One region of the Cronobacter condimenti 1330 genome, then DNA from elsewhere that is predicted to be linked to it. Evidence: predicted binding sites of a transcription regulator. Region 1 holds the regulator's gene; the other holds the start of a gene.
The links. Region 1 encodes PhoB, which activates phosphate uptake and scavenging genes when phosphate is short. Its sites were predicted from a motif close to CTGTCATAAAACTGNCNNAT; they were not measured.
Positions count from the first base shown of each region.

Region 2: the regulator PhoB is predicted to act here: its motif matches at 4,906-4,925, upstream of serA (phosphoglycerate dehydrogenase).

Region 1 covers NZ_CP012264.1:1,068,959-1,076,523, reverse strand. Annotated here, with positions in the region: gene malZ (maltodextrin glucosidase) at 1-98, opposite strand, end outside; gene proY (proline-specific permease ProY) at 267-1,634, opposite strand; gene brnQ (branched-chain amino acid transporter carrier protein BrnQ) at 1,705-3,024, opposite strand; gene phoR (phosphate regulon sensor histidine kinase PhoR) at 3,422-4,735, opposite strand; gene phoB (phosphate response regulator transcription factor PhoB) at 4,758-5,447, opposite strand; gene sbcD (exonuclease subunit SbcD) at 5,646-6,860, shown strand; gene sbcC (exonuclease subunit SbcC) at 6,857-7,565, shown strand, end outside.
Region 2 covers NZ_CP012264.1:3,549,825-3,557,389, reverse strand. Annotated here, with positions in the region: gene fbaA (class II fructose-bisphosphate aldolase) at 1-154, shown strand, start outside; gene AFK62_RS16215 (small-conductance mechanosensitive channel MscS) at 344-1,273, shown strand; gene argO (arginine exporter ArgO) at 1,419-2,054, shown strand; gene AFK62_RS16205 (oxidative stress defense protein) at 2,159-2,932, shown strand; gene argP (DNA-binding transcriptional regulator ArgP) at 2,960-3,853, opposite strand; gene rpiA (ribose-5-phosphate isomerase RpiA) at 4,021-4,680, shown strand; gene serA (phosphoglycerate dehydrogenase) at 4,949-6,187, shown strand; gene AFK62_RS16185 (5-formyltetrahydrofolate cyclo-ligase) at 6,261-6,857, opposite strand; RNA gene ssrS (6S RNA) at 6,874-7,057, opposite strand; gene zapA (cell division protein ZapA) at 7,099-7,428, opposite strand.

The DNA of each region.
Region 1 (7,565 bases):
TCCGGCAGCGCGTCGCCTTTCAGCCAGAGCGTAATGAGTAGCGATTCCCCCTGCTGGCGGATAAAGGGCGCGACGGGGAGATGCCAGGCATTCAACATACACTTTGATCCTTAATTGACAGAAAACAGGGCGATCTTTTCACACGGGCAACCGCGCGCCTTCCTCATTCTGGATTTTATTGGGGGAGGAGACGGGAGGCGGAGAATCTTTGGTGAGCGTAGAGCGAAAACAACATCCCCGCCAGGCGGCGGGGATGAGAAGAAGAGTTACGCGGAAAGGTGCGCGTCGCGACGGCGTTTAAACACCCAGCCTATGAGCAGCAACGCAATCCAGGCGAAACCGACATAAAGCGAAATGCGGGTGTCCGGATGATAACCAATCAGCGCGATGATAAACGCCAGGAAAATCAGGCCCACGATGGTGGTCGTCACACCGCCTGGCACCTTGAATTGCAGCGCTTTGACTTCATCCGCGCTCAGGCGACGGCGGAACGCCACCTGCGAGAGCAGGATCATTATCCAGACCCAGACGGTCGCGAAGGTCGCGAGCGACGCAATCACCAGGAAGACGTTTTCCGGCATGATGTAGTTAAGATAGACCGCAAGCAGCATTGCAAAACACATCACCACCACCGTCACCCACGGAATGCCGCGGCGTGAGGTTTTCGCGAACACTTTCGGCGCGCTACCCTGCTCTGCCATGCCGTGTAGCATACGGCCCACGCCGAACACGTCGCTGTTGATCGCCGATAAAGACGCCGTCAGCACAACGAAGTTCAGAATGCCCGCCGCGACGGTAATTCCCATGTGCTGGAAGGTCAGCACGAACGGGCTGCCGTTGGTGCCCACTTCATTCCACGGATAGATGGACATGATCACAAACAGCGTGCCGACATAAAACACCAGGATACGCAGCGGTACGGAGTTTATCGCACGCGGAATGGATTTAGCCGGGTCTTTGGCTTCACCGGCGGTGATGCCGATAATCTCAATGCCACCATAGGCGAACATCACCATCTGCAGCGCCATCACGGTGCCAATCCAGCCGTTAGCGAAGAAGCCGCCGTTGCTCCAGAGGTTATGGATGCCGGTCGGCTGGCCACCATTGCCGATGCCCCAGATAATGATGCCGATACCGGCGGCGATCATGATGATAATCGTGGCGACTTTAAAGAACGAGAACCAGAACTCCAGCTCGCCGAAGACTTTCACGCTCATCAGGTTGATGGCGCAGATAATGAGCACCACGCTTAGCACCCAGACCCAGTGCGGCACCGTCGGGAACCAGACGCCCATATAGATGCCGAAGGCAGTGACGTCGGCAATGGCGACAATCAGAATTTCAAAGCAGTAAGTCCAGCCGGTGATATAGCCTGCGAGCGGGCCGAGGTTGTCCTGCGCATAGCGAGAGAAAGAGCTCGCCGCCGGGTTGTGCACGGACATTTCGCCGAGCGCGCGCATAATGATATACGCCGCCACGCCGCCGATAATGTAGGCCAGCAGTACGCTCGGACCCGCCATTTTGATGGCGTCCGCCGAGCCGTAAAACAGGCCGGTGCCAATCGCTGAACCCAGCGCCATAAAGCGGATGTGCCTTGTACTTAATCCGCGCTTGAGCTTGTTCTCGTTTTCCATCTTTTCAGTACCACGTCATACAATAAAAAACCACGGAGCAAGGCCCCGTGGTTCAACAATCAACCGACGATCAGTGAGCGGTGGAAGTCACGCTCCGTCCGGCCGTACGATCCCAGACGGCCGCCGCCAGCGCAATCACAACGGTAGGCAGCAGCCATGCCAGCCCCTGATCCGCCATCGGCAGCTTCTGAGTCCAGGCCGGAAGGATACCGCTTATCGCTGAGGCTTTCACCCCATCAATCAAACCGAACAGCAGACTGACCGCCATCGCCGGGGCGATAACACGGCTCGCATTATGCCACCAGCCGCGCGTAAAGCTCAGAACAACGAGTGCGATACACGGCGGATAGATGGCCGTCAGCACCGGAATGGAGAACTGAATCAGCTGGCTCAGGCCCAGGTTGGACACCACCATTGAGAACAGGCCCAGGACGAACACCAGCGAACGGTAAGAGAGCGGCAAATACTGCGCGAAAAACTCAGCGCAGGCGCAGGTCAGGCCTACCGCCGTGACCATACACGCCAGGAAAATCAGCGCCGCCAGCAGGAAACTACCCGCACCGCCGAAAGTATGCTGAACGTAGGCGTGAAGAATGGCCGCGCCGTTTACGGATTGATCCACAAGCGTCGCGCTGTCAGAACCCAGACGGAACAGCGCCAGGTACAGCAGCGTCAGGCCAACGCCCGCCATCAGGCCTGCGAAAATGGTATAGCGGGTCAGCAGACGGGAGTCAGAAACGCCACGCGAGCGCGCCGCGTTGACGATAACAATCCCGAACACCATCGCGCCCAGCGTATCCATCGTCAGATAACCGTTAACGAACCCGTTGGAAAACGCTGCTTTCTGGTAGGCTTCGGTCGCAACGCTGATACCGCCCGCCGGCCATACGATAGCGGCGACGGAGAGCACCACCAGCGCGACGATTTTCAGCGGCGCCAGGAAATTGCCCACCGTATCCAGCAGTTTACCCGGATAGAGCGACACGAGAATGACCAGCGCGAAATACACCAGGCTATAAATGAGCAGCGGCAGCGCGCCGTCACCAGTAAGCGGCGCAATACCGACTTCGAATGACACGGTGGCGGTACGCGGTGTGGCAAACAGCGGGCCAACGGCCAGATAGCAGACGGTCGCCAGCAGAATACCTGCCACGCGGCCAATTGGGTGGCTCAGGCTATCTACGCCGCCGCCGACTTTCGCCAGCGCCACCACGGTAAGCACAGGCAGACCAACGGCGGTTATCAGAAAGCCGATCGCCGCCGTCCAGACATGTGGACCGGCCTGCAAACCAACCATGGGTGGGAAAATGATATTGCCCGCGCCAACGAATAACGCAAAGGTCATAAACCCCAGTGCGATAATGTCGCGCGATTTTAACTGATGGGTCATAAGATTTACTGCCTGTGGATGTGGTGTTGAAATTGAATAATTTTTTACCGCCAGTCACCTGACGAAAACACGGCCATTTCAGAGCCTGACAGCGGGATATGCTTCCCGATTACGCTGGCGAAGAATTGTTTTTCGGTTTACCGCGCAAAAACAGTCGGTCTGGCAATAGCAGGGGCGCAATTTAAACGCTTATAACGTTTAAAGGCAAGACGGGATCCTGAAACCAGACCTTTATGCCAGATCTAAGTTTAAAGGCAGTGATTAAATCTAATTTCTTAAAAAACCTCCGGCGATTCGCGCGAGCAAAAAAGCACCAATTGAGGAAAAAGCGCTGAATACCCTATTAAAAACAAATAAGGCCAGCTTATGGCTGGCCCTGGAAAGTTGACGTTACAGCTTAAACCACAGAAAGCGCTCTGGCGGTCGTGGGCGCGATTAACCGTTCCGGCAGAACAAACGAAAAGGTCGTGCCCCGGCCCGGTTCGCTTTCTATCTCCAGACGCGCATCGTGATGCGTCAGCGCATGCTTCACAATCGCCAGACCAAGCCCGCTGCCGCCGGTCTGTCGCGAACGCGCTTTATCCACCCGGTAGAAGCGCTCAGTCAGACGCGGAATATGCTCCGCGGCGATGCCCGGCCCGGTATCCGCCACGCTAAAACGCGCGCCGCCCGGCACATGTTCCCAGCGCACCGTGATGTGCGTACCCGCAGGCGTATGGTTCACGGCGTTATACACGAGGTTTGAAATCGCGCTGCGCAACTGCTCTTCATTGCCGAGCACTTTTAGCGCCGGATCGACGTCAAAGGTGAAAGTCTGTTTTTGCTGGCTCAGCGTCTGCGCTTCACGCTCCACCACCCGCAGCATCATCGGCACGTCGATGGTTTCATTAAGCTGCATCGCGGGCGCCGCCTCGATTTTCGAGAGCGTCAGTAACTGTTTTACCAGCCCTTCCATCCGGTAGGTTTGCTCGCGCATGGTATGCAGCGCTTTTTCACGCAGCGCCCCTTCGAGCGTCTGCTCATGCATCATCTCCAGATAGCCCTGTAACACCGTCAATGGCGTGCGCAATTCATGGCTGACGTTTGCGAAAAAGTTGCGCCGCGCCCCTTCGAGCTGGTGCATCTGCGTGATGTCACGCGCGACCATCAGCAATTGTTCTTCGCTGTAAGGCATGACGCGAAATTCCAGATGACGCCCATTATTAAGCACCAGGTGCAGAGGGCGGTTAAATTCCTGACCGCGCAAATAACGGGTGAATTCCGGGTAACGCAGGAGGTTTAAGATATTCTGACCGTTGTCATCAGGCCAGCGCAGGCCGAGCAACTGTTGCGCAAGGCCGTTACACCAGAAGATGGCGCCCTCTTCCGTGGTCAGCACCACGGCATCCGGCAGCGATTCCGCGCCGCTGCGAAAGCGTTTAATTAAATTACCAAGTTCCCGACGGCGCTTTTTATTGCGCAACTGCATCTGGTGAAGACCGTAGAGCAGTGGCTCCCAGCTTCCGCTACCTGGCGGCGGCGTCATACTGCGATCCACCCAAAGCCACCAGGAAAGCCGCAGCAGATTCCAGAAATGCCAGATAAGCAATCCGGTCACCGCCGCCAGTAAAAACCATGCCAGATAGCCGAATATCGCCCCGAGTACCAGCGCCGGAATACAACAAAGCAACAGCTCCAGCACCAGTCTTTTCCATGACAGCCTTTCCAGCACGCGTCACACTCCTGTTTTGGGTTTAAAAACGGGTTGAGAACCGATAACCCGTACCGCGCACCGTTTGAACCATTCTGTCATGACCACTCAGCTCCAGCGCCTTACGCAGGCGGCGGATATGCACATCCACGGTGCGATCTTCCACATACACATTGGTGCCCCAGACGTGATTGAGCAGCTGTTCACGGCTATACACGCGCTCCGGGTGCGTCATAAAGAAGTGTAACAGTTTGAATTCGGTGGGGCCCATATCGAGAGGATTTTCGCCGGTCATCACGCGGTGCGATGACGGGTCAAGGCTTAGGCCCTGCATTTCAATGACTTCATCTACAGCCATCGGCGAGATACGACGCATGACAGCTTTAATACGCGCCACCAGCTCTTTTGGGGAAAACGGTTTAGTAATGTAATCATCAGCGCCCGTTTCAAGGCCACGCACACGATCTTCTTCCTCACCCCGTGCGGTCAACATGACAACCGGGATTTCGCGGGTCAGCGCTTCGCGTTTGATATGTTTAATAAACTGGATCCCCGATCCGCCGGGCAGCATCCAGTCCAGCAAAATCAGATCGGGCCAGGGCTCATTGAGTTGATTCACCGCACTGTCATAATCTTCCGCTTCCACCGGCTGGAAGCCATTTTGTTCCAGCACAAAACACACCATCTCGCGGATAGGTGCTTCATCTTCAACGACCAGAATACGTCTCGCCATGATTAGCCCTGTTAAATAAAGTAAACAGAATGTAATGCGGCGCCATTATGCGTCAGATTTATGACAGATTTATGAAAAAGATGACCGTAAGATGACCTGTCAGCGTACGCAGAAAACGTGCGCGACGCGACGAAACAGGACACCCGCCGTACCGGATGTTTATAATCCCCTTCTCGCTTTTACGCCACAGGGCATCACATGCGTATTCTGCATACCTCAGACTGGCATCTTGGTCAAAATTTTTATGCCAAAAGCCGCGCCGCCGAGCATGAAGCTTTTCTCGACTGGCTCCTGGAAACGGCCATTGCGCATCAGGTCGACGCGATTATCGTTGCGGGCGACATCTTTGATACCGGCGCGCCGCCAAGCTACGCGCGCGAGCTCTATAATCGCTTTGTGGTGCGTCTTCAGGGCGCGGAATGCCCGCTGATTGTGCTGGGCGGCAACCACGATTCCGTCGCGACACTCAACGAATCTCGCGAGCTGCTCGCCTGCCTTAACACCCAGGTGATAGCCAGCGCGCAGCTTACGCCCGAAACCCAGGCCACCTTGTTATACCGCCGGGACGGCGAGCCGGGCGCGGTGCTTTGCCCTATTCCCTTTCTGCGCCCGCGCGACGTACTGCGAAGCCTGGGCGGTCAGTCGGGACGCGAAAAACAGCAGCAGTTGCTGGAGGCCATCAGCCAGCATTACCAGGCCTGCTATGACGCGGCCTGCGCGCTTCGCGGCGACCGCCGCCTGCCGATTATCGCGACCGGGCATCTTACCACGGTAGGCGTGACCAAAAGTGACGCGGTGCGCGACATCTATATAGGCACGCTCGACGCCTTCCCGGCGGACTGCTTTCCGCCCGCCGATTACATCGCGCTGGGACACATCCACCGAGCCCAGAAAGTCGCGGGCTGCGAGCATATCCGTTACAGCGGCTCGCCCATCGCGCTGAGTTTTGATGAAACCGGTAAAGAGAAAAGCGTCTACCTGGTAGACTTCGCTGACGGCAAACTGCGCGAGGTGACAACCTTACAGGTGCCGGTCAGCCAGCCGCTGGCGGTCTTAAAAGGCAGCCTTGCGTCCATCACCGCGCAGCTTGAACAGTGGCGTGACGCGCCCGATGCCCCCAAAGTCTGGCTCGATATCGAAATCGACACCGGCGAGTTCCTTCACGATATGCACCGCGAGATAAGCCAGCTCACCGAAAGCCTGCCGGTGGAAGTGGTACTGCTGCGCCGCAGCCGTGAAATGCGCGAGCGCGCGCTCGGCACGCTCAGCACAGAGACGCTCAGCGAGCTTGGTGTGGAAGAGGTATTTGAACGCCGGCTTGAGCTCGAAACGCTGGAGGAGCCTGAAAAAGCGCAGCTGCGCACGCTCTTCGCCCGCACGCTGGAGAGCCTGCACGAGGAGGACGAGGCATGAAAATCTTAACCTTGCGCCTGAAAAACCTGAACTCCCTCAAGGGCGAATGGAAAATCGACTTTACCGCCGAGCCGTTCGCCAGCAATGGCCTGTTTGCGATAACCGGCCCTACGGGTGCGGGCAAAACGACGCTCCTGGACGCTATCTGCCTTGCGCTCTACCACCGCACGCCGCGTCTGAACGCGCTGTCGCAAAGCCAGAACGATCTCATGACCCGCGACACCGCCGAATGCCTTGCGGAAGTGGAATTTGAAGTCAAAGGCGTCGCCTGGCGCGCCTTCTGGAGCCAGAGTCGCGCACGCGGCCAGCCGGACGGCAATTTACAGGCGCCGCGCGTGGAGCTGGCGCGCTGCGAAGATGGCAAAATCGTCGCCGATAAAATCAAAGACAAACTCGACAGAATTGCCGCGCTCACCGGGCTTGATTACGACCGCTTCACCCGTTCAATGATGCTCTCACAGGGCCAGTTCGCCGCCTTTCTGAACGCCGAAGCCAAAGCGCGCGCCGAGCTGCTGGAAGAACTGACCGGCACGGAAATCTACGGTCAGGTTTCCGCGCGGATTTTCGAGCAACATAAAGAGGCCCGCAGCGCGCTTGAGAAACTCGAATCCCAGGCGCAGGGCGTTACGCTACTGGATGAGACGCAGCGCGAAAGCCTCGCGACAGGTTTGCAGGCACTCACTGACGAAGAGAAAACCCTGCTGG
Region 2 (7,565 bases), 1.9 Mb from region 1:
TTACCTGCAGGGTCAGTTGGGCAACCCGAAAGGCGAAGATCAGCCGAACAAGAAATACTACGATCCGCGCGTATGGCTGCGCGCTGCGCAGGCGAGCATGGTGACTCGTCTGGAGCAGGCTTTCAAAGAGCTGAACGCGGTCGACGTACTGTAATTTTCTTTACCGTATCGCCCCAAAAGGCCCACCTCTGGTGGGCCTTTCTTTTTTGAATATCAACACAATAGGAATCTGATTCAAGCCCTGCTGACTGGCAGAGCGCAGAGGTTTTGTTTACCCTTTAACAATCCTCGCTGCCTCATTCAGGCAGTTTATTAATTACCCGACCAGGGGAAAGGATCGCGAATGGATGATTTACATGTAATAGACAGTATCAACAACGCAGGCGGCTGGCTGGTGCGCAACCAGGCGCTGTTTATCAGTTATGCCGTGAATATTGTCGCGGCAATTGCCATCATTATTGTCGGGATGATGGTGGCGCGCGCTATCTCTAATGCGCTTAACCGTGTCATGGTTGCCCGCCATATTGACGCGACGGTCGCCGATTTCCTCTCAGCGCTTGTCCGTTATGGGATTATCGCTTTTACGCTGATTGCCGCACTGGGACGTGTTGGCGTTCAGACGGCCTCGGTTATCGCTGTGCTCGGTGCGGCGGGTCTGGCCGTCGGTCTGGCGTTACAGGGCTCGCTTTCAAACCTCGCGGCAGGCGTGTTGCTGGTGACTTTCCGCCCCTTCCGTGCGGGTGAATATGTTGATCTTGGCGGCGTGGCAGGCTCCGTGCTGAATGTACAAATCTTCTCCACCACCCTTCGTACGCCGGATGGCCGTATTGTTGTGGTGCCGAACGGGAAAATCATTGCCGGCAACATTATCAACTTCTCGCGCGAGCCGGTGCGCCGTAATGAATTGATCATCGGTGTTTCTTACGACGCCGATATCGATAAAGTTCGCGCGCTGCTGACGGAAATTATTCAGTCTGACGAACGTATCCTGAAAGACCGTGAAATGACCGTGCGCATGCATGAGCTGGGCGCCTCATCTGTTAACTTCGTGATCCGCATCTGGAGCAAAAGCAGCGATCTGCAGGTAGTGTACTGGGACGTGCTGGAGCGTGTTAAGAAAACACTGGATGCCAACAATATCGGCATTCCTTATCCACAGATGGATGTGCACTACAAACCCGTCAAAGTGGATGTTGAAGAAAACGTTCAGCCGAAGCCAGGCATTATCACGCAGCCTGAAGCGCCGCAGGAAAAACCGGCCGACGGCCAGTAATCCTTACAATGGCCTGCCTTGCGCAGGCCTTTTTTTATCTCTTAATATTAAAATCCCTTATTAGCGATTAATATTATTCGTTTTTGCTAATGAAAACGCCCCTCTACACTGAGCATATACACTCTTAATTATTCAGGAATGCAACGTGTTAACTTTTTATTTTCAGGGGATTGCCCTTGGGGCAGCGATGATCCTGCCGCTTGGCCCGCAAAATGCGTTTGTGCTGAATCAGGGCATTCGCCGTCAGTATCACCTGATGATTGCCTCACTGTGCGCGTTAAGCGATATCGTTTTAATCTGTGCCGGTATTTTTGGTGGTAGCGCTATTCTGATGCAGTCCCCGTGGTTGCTGGCGCTCGTCACCTGGGGCGGCGTGGCGTTTTTACTCTGGTATGGCTTTGGGGCATTCAGAACCGCGATGAGCGGAGATCCTGAACTCGCCTCGGCAGAAGTGATGAAGCAGGGGAGAATTCGCATCATCACGACGATGCTTGCTGTCACCTGGCTTAATCCGCACGTCTATCTTGATACGTTTGTGGTACTCGGCAGCCTGGGCGGTCAGCTGGATGCCTTGCCAAAACGCGCGTTCGCGCTGGGAACCATCAGCGCGTCGATTATCTGGTTTTTCAGCCTCGCATTGCTTGCCGCCTGGCTTGCTCCGCGGCTTCGCACCGTACGGGCGCAACGGACGATAAATCTGCTGGTGGGACTGGTGATGTGGTTTATTGCCTTTCAGCTAGCGCGCGACGGGGTAAATCATCTGTCTGCGCTCGGCCACTAAGCCTTCTCCGATAGACATTCGGCGCCGACCCGCTAAGCTTGCAGGCAGATGCCCGACTGTCTCTGGCGGGCGGTTTCACTTGCACGCAGCATGGAGGAGTAACAGTGAAGTTTAAAGTGATGGCCCTTGCGGCAATGATTGGTTTCGGCGCGGCGTCCGTTCAGGCGAATGAACTGCCCAACGGTCCGCATATCGTCACCTCCGGCACGGCGAGCGTAGATGCAGTACCGGATATCGCGACGCTGGCCATTGAGGTCAACGTGTCCGCCAAAGACGCGGCGACCGCCAAAAAACAAGCGGACGATCGCGTGGCGCAGTATCTGACTTACCTGCAAAACAATGGCGTTGAGAAAAAAGATGTCAACGCCGCTAACCTGCGTACTCAGCCGGAATATGAATATCTCAAGGATGGGAAAACCCAGCTGAAAGGCTATCGCGCGGTGCGCACTGTCGATGTAACGTTGCGCAAGCTCGATAAACTGAATGAATTGCTGGATGGCGCCCTGAAGGCCGGACTGAATGAAATTCGCTCCGTTTCCTTAGGCGTGGCGCACCCGGACGAATATAAAGACAAAGCGCGCAAAGCGGCTATCGACGACGCGGTGCGTCAGGCTCAGCAGCTCGCCAGTGGTTTCAACAGCAAGCTTGGCCCGGTCTATAGCGTGCGTTATCACGTCTCGAATTATCAGCCGACGCCGATGATGCGCATGATGAAAGCCGAAGCGGCAGCGCCTGCTTCCGCACAGGACACCTACGATCAGCAGACCATTCAGTTTGACGATCAGGTGGACGTGGTGTTTGAGCTTCAGCCTGCCGGGGCGCAGAGCGGTACGACAAACCAGAACGCCGCACCTGCGGCAACCAGCGCGCAGCAATAAACGAAAACCCGCCTTCAGGCGGGTTTTTTAATCCTGACGCAGTACCTTGTGCCCATACTCCAGCAACGCATCGGTCACTTTGCGCATCATGCGGCTCTCTGGCGCAAAGCGGTGCCAGTAAAGCATCCGGCGCTGATATAGCCCCGGCGTGAGATCGATAAGCTCACCGCTTTGCAGCTCTTTTTCTATCTGCAGATGCGGGATCATACAGCAGGTGGTGCCCTGACGGGCCAACTGTACAAAGGCTTCCGATGAGTTAACGATATGGCAAGGCACGCTGCCCGGCGGTAAATCGAAATTCTGCTGTAAAAACGCCTGATGCATATCATCCAGGTGATCGAACGCGACAGCCGGCGCTTTAAGAAGCGACGCGCGCGTGACGCCGTTCGGGAAATAGCGATCCGCAAACGCTTTTGAGGCGACGAACAGATAATCCAGCGCACCCAGTTGGTCAACGAGACAGCTTGGCAGCGCCTGTGGCTGAATACTCACCGCGCCGACAACTTCACCACGACGCAACCGCTCCTGGGTGCGGGTTTCATCTTCCACCTGCAAATTAAGGCGTACAGGGGAATCTGCGAGCACTGGCGCCAGCGCCGGCAAAAGCCAGGTCGCGAGACTGTCGGCGTTGACCGCGAGCGACAGCAGGAGCGGCGTCGAACCGGTCTGTTCATCACCGAGCCACTCTTCTTCGAGCAATTCTACCTGACGCAGCAGCGCCAGCAGTTTTTGTCCTTGCTCGGTGGGGCGCGGCGGCACGGTACGCACCAGTAACGGCTGACCAAAGGTGTTTTCCAGCTGTTTAATGCGTTGCGATACGGCGGACTGCGTAATACACAGCTTTTGTGCGGCGCGCTCAAAACCGCGCTCTCGAATAACCGCATCCAGCGCCTGTAGTGTTCTGTAGTCCGGGCGTTTCATTTCTGTGGTGTGCTCCCTGTCTCGTTCTGTTTCGCACTATGACATAAATTTGCGTCGGATACAGACCCAAACGCAAACATCGGAGCTGTCCCGCAGAATGACTGCCCCATTGAGCGGCGGCTTGTTTTATAATGCGCCACAGTTTTCACACCACAGGCAAAACTCTCATGACGCAGGATGAACTTAAAAAAGCCGTCGGCTGGGCCGCGCTTCAGTATGTCGAGCCGGGCACGATTGTTGGCGTAGGCACTGGCTCTACCGCGGCGCATTTTATCGACGCGCTGGGCACCATGAAAAACGAGATTGAAGGCGCGGTGTCGAGCTCTGACGCCTCGACCGAAAAACTGAAAAGTTTAGGCATCACCGTTTTCGATCTTAACGAGGTGGATTCTCTTGGCATTTATGTGGATGGTGCGGATGAGATAAACGACCAGATGCAGATGATCAAAGGCGGCGGCGCGGCGTTAACACGCGAGAAAATTATCGCGTCGGTGGCTCAAAAGTTCATCTGCATTGCAGATGCATCTAAGCAGGTTGATATCCTTGGCAACTTCCCGCTGCCGGTTGAGGTGATCCCGATGGCGCGCAGCGCGGTTGCGCGTCAGCTGGTGAAACTTGGCGGGCGTCCGGAATATCGTCAGGGCGTGATGACTGACAACGGCAACGTGATCCTCGATGTCCACGGCATGACGATTCTGGATCCCATTGCGCTTGAGAATGCGATTAATGCTATTCCGGGCGTGGTGACTGTCGGCCTCTTTGCCAACCGTGGCGCGGATGTCGCGCTCATCGGCACCGCCGACGGCGTGAAAACCATCGTAAAATGATCTGACCGGGGCGCAGCGGCGCCCCGTTGATAAAAAAATTTCCCCACCTAAAATTTGGTGACATCTCTCACATTTTTGTTTCCATCCTGTTAATCCTTCCGTCATATTTCTGCCGCGCCATATTTTCTTCTGCCTTTTATCCTGCCGTGATATTTCTTCAACATCGCGACGCAAACGTTCATATTGCCGGGACCGGAAATTTTGATATGTTGACAGAAGGCTGGCTTATTTCAGCTTCATCACAGTTCAGACAAGACAGGGTCGTGAAATGGCAAAAGTATCGCTGGAGAAAGACAAAATTAAATTCTTGCTGGTGGAAGGCGTTCACCAGAAAGCCATCGATAGCCTGCGCGCCGCAGGTTATACCAATATTGAATACCATAAGGGCGCGCTCGACAGCGAACAGCTGAAAGCGTCCATCCGTGATGCGCATTTCATCGGCTTACGATCCCGTACTCATCTGACAGAAGAGATTTTTGCCGCGGCGGAAAAACTGGTGGCGGTAGGCTGTTTTTGTATCGGCACCAATCAGGTGGATTTGCATGCGGCGGCAAAGCGCGGCATTCCCGTCTTTAACGCGCCGTTTTCTAACACCCGCTCGGTCGCCGAACTGGTAATTGGCGAGTTGCTGCTACTGCTGCGCGGTATTCCGGAAGCAAACGCCAAGGCGCATCGCGGGATCTGGAATAAGCTGGCAACGGGCTCTTTTGAGGCGCGTGGTAAAAAGCTCGGGATTATCGGTTACGGCCATATCGGCACCCAGCTTGGCATCCTGGCAGAATCGCTGGGCATGAATGTCTTTTTCTACGACATCGAAAGCAAATTGCCGCTTGGTAACGCGACACAGGTACAGCATCTCTCCGATCTGCTCAACATGAGTGATGTGGTGAGCCTGCACGTGCCGGAAAATGCGTCGACGAAGAATATGATTGGCACAGAAGAATTGGCCCTGATGAAGCCTGGCGCGCTGCTTATTAACGCCGCGCGCGGCACGGTGGTGGATATTCCGGCGCTGTGCGACGCGCTATCCCGTAAACATCTCGCGGGTGCGGCCATTGACGTATTCCCGGTCGAGCCTGCCACCAACAGCGATCCGTTTAATTCGCCGCTCTGCGAGTTTGATAACGTTATCCTGACGCCGCACATCGGTGGCTCCACGCAGGAAGCGCAGGAAAATATTGGCCTGGAAGTAGCGGGTAAGCTTGCTAAGTACTCTGATAACGGCTCAACGCTCTCGGCAGTGAACTTCCCGGAGGTGTCTCTGCCGTTGCATGGCGGGAGCGTCAGTCGTCTGCTGCACATTCACGAAAACCGTCCCGGCGTGCTGACGGCAATTAACCAGATTTTCGCCGAGCAAGGCATTAACATTGCCGCACAGTATCTGCAAACCACGCCGCAGATGGGCTATGTCGTGATTGATGTGGACGCGCCAGAAGAGGTTGCGAATAAAGCGCTGCAAAGCATGAAGGCGATTCAGGGCACAATCCGCGCCCGTATGCTTTACTGATTTCGATTGCCGGGCGCCCGGCCTGTACAGCCGTTCACAACGCCGGGCAAGCGTAAGCGCTGCCCGGTTTTTTTTACCAGAGCCAACATTTCTGCGGTGTCACCACCGCAGGCAGTGGAATATCCCACTCTTCCACAGGCAGGCTTTCAACCTGCTGGCAGTCGTGCGCGTAACCCACCGGGAAAAACCCGTGGGCGCGCCAGTTCTGCAATGTGCGATCGTAAAATCCGCCGCCCATGCCGAGGCGTTGGCCCTGACGGTCAAACGCGACCAGTGGCGTTATCAACACATCAAGCCGGTCCAGCGGGAGGACATGGCGCACATCCAGCGCAGGCTCAAGGATTTTCAGACGATTCGTCGCAAGCAGGCTATCTGGCAGATAACGCAGGAACAGCAAATTGCCGCGGCTAAAAGGGTGGAGGACGGGCAGGTAAACTTGTTTTCCGGCGCGCCACAATCCTTCGATGAGCGGGCGGGTATCCAGTTCGCCGTCAAAAGAGAGAAACACCGCGACGGTATGCGCTTTGATAACCGGCGCGAAACCCAACATGCGCGCGGCGGCCTGTTCGGCAAAATGTGCCTGCTGTTCAGCAGTCAGCGCACGACGCTGTTGACGGATTTCTTTACGGATTTGCTGACGAAGATCTGGCGTTATGGGAAGTTGCGTCATGGTAGTAAAAAGAAGGGGAATCTCCGAGATGCCGCCGCAGGCTGTAACCCTTGAACCCGCGGTTCAAGGTGAATGCGTCGTCACGGTTTTAAGGCTTCTCGGACGAACCGAGCATGCTCACCAACCGTGGAGCGTCACATTCTTGTTTTTTGAAATATCGGCTCAGGGGACTGGCCCGCTTGCGAACATCTCAGAGAAATTTTTGCTTCACGGTCACTCTACCATAGTAAACCCTGAAGCGTTATTCAAACTTTGGCTCCGCTCTTTCACTTATGCGACCTTGCTCAAGTAATGCTTGCTCAATGGTCTGCTGGAGCATCCGGATACGCTGTTCCATATTGGCCGCGTAGTCACGGGTTTTTACTTTTTCCTGAGCCAGTTCATAACAGACGTTCAACGCCGCAATGAAAACTAACTGCTCAGTATTGGTGACTCTAGTGCGAACTTTCAGATCTTGCAACCGTTGATTCAGCTCGTCCGCAGCCTGATTCAGTGCATCTCGCTGTTCAGGCGGGCAATTCACCCGCAGTGAACGCCCAAAAATTTGGATATCGACTGGTTGTGCAGACATTCCACTTTCCTGCTGTTGACTCGCCAACCATTCGCGCCGGGGCTGCGAAGGGGCGACACTATAGCTACCCTGATATTAAGACACAAGCCCTTTTCTGGTATCACCAGGGCACGAAGTGGTAGCATAACACGAACTCA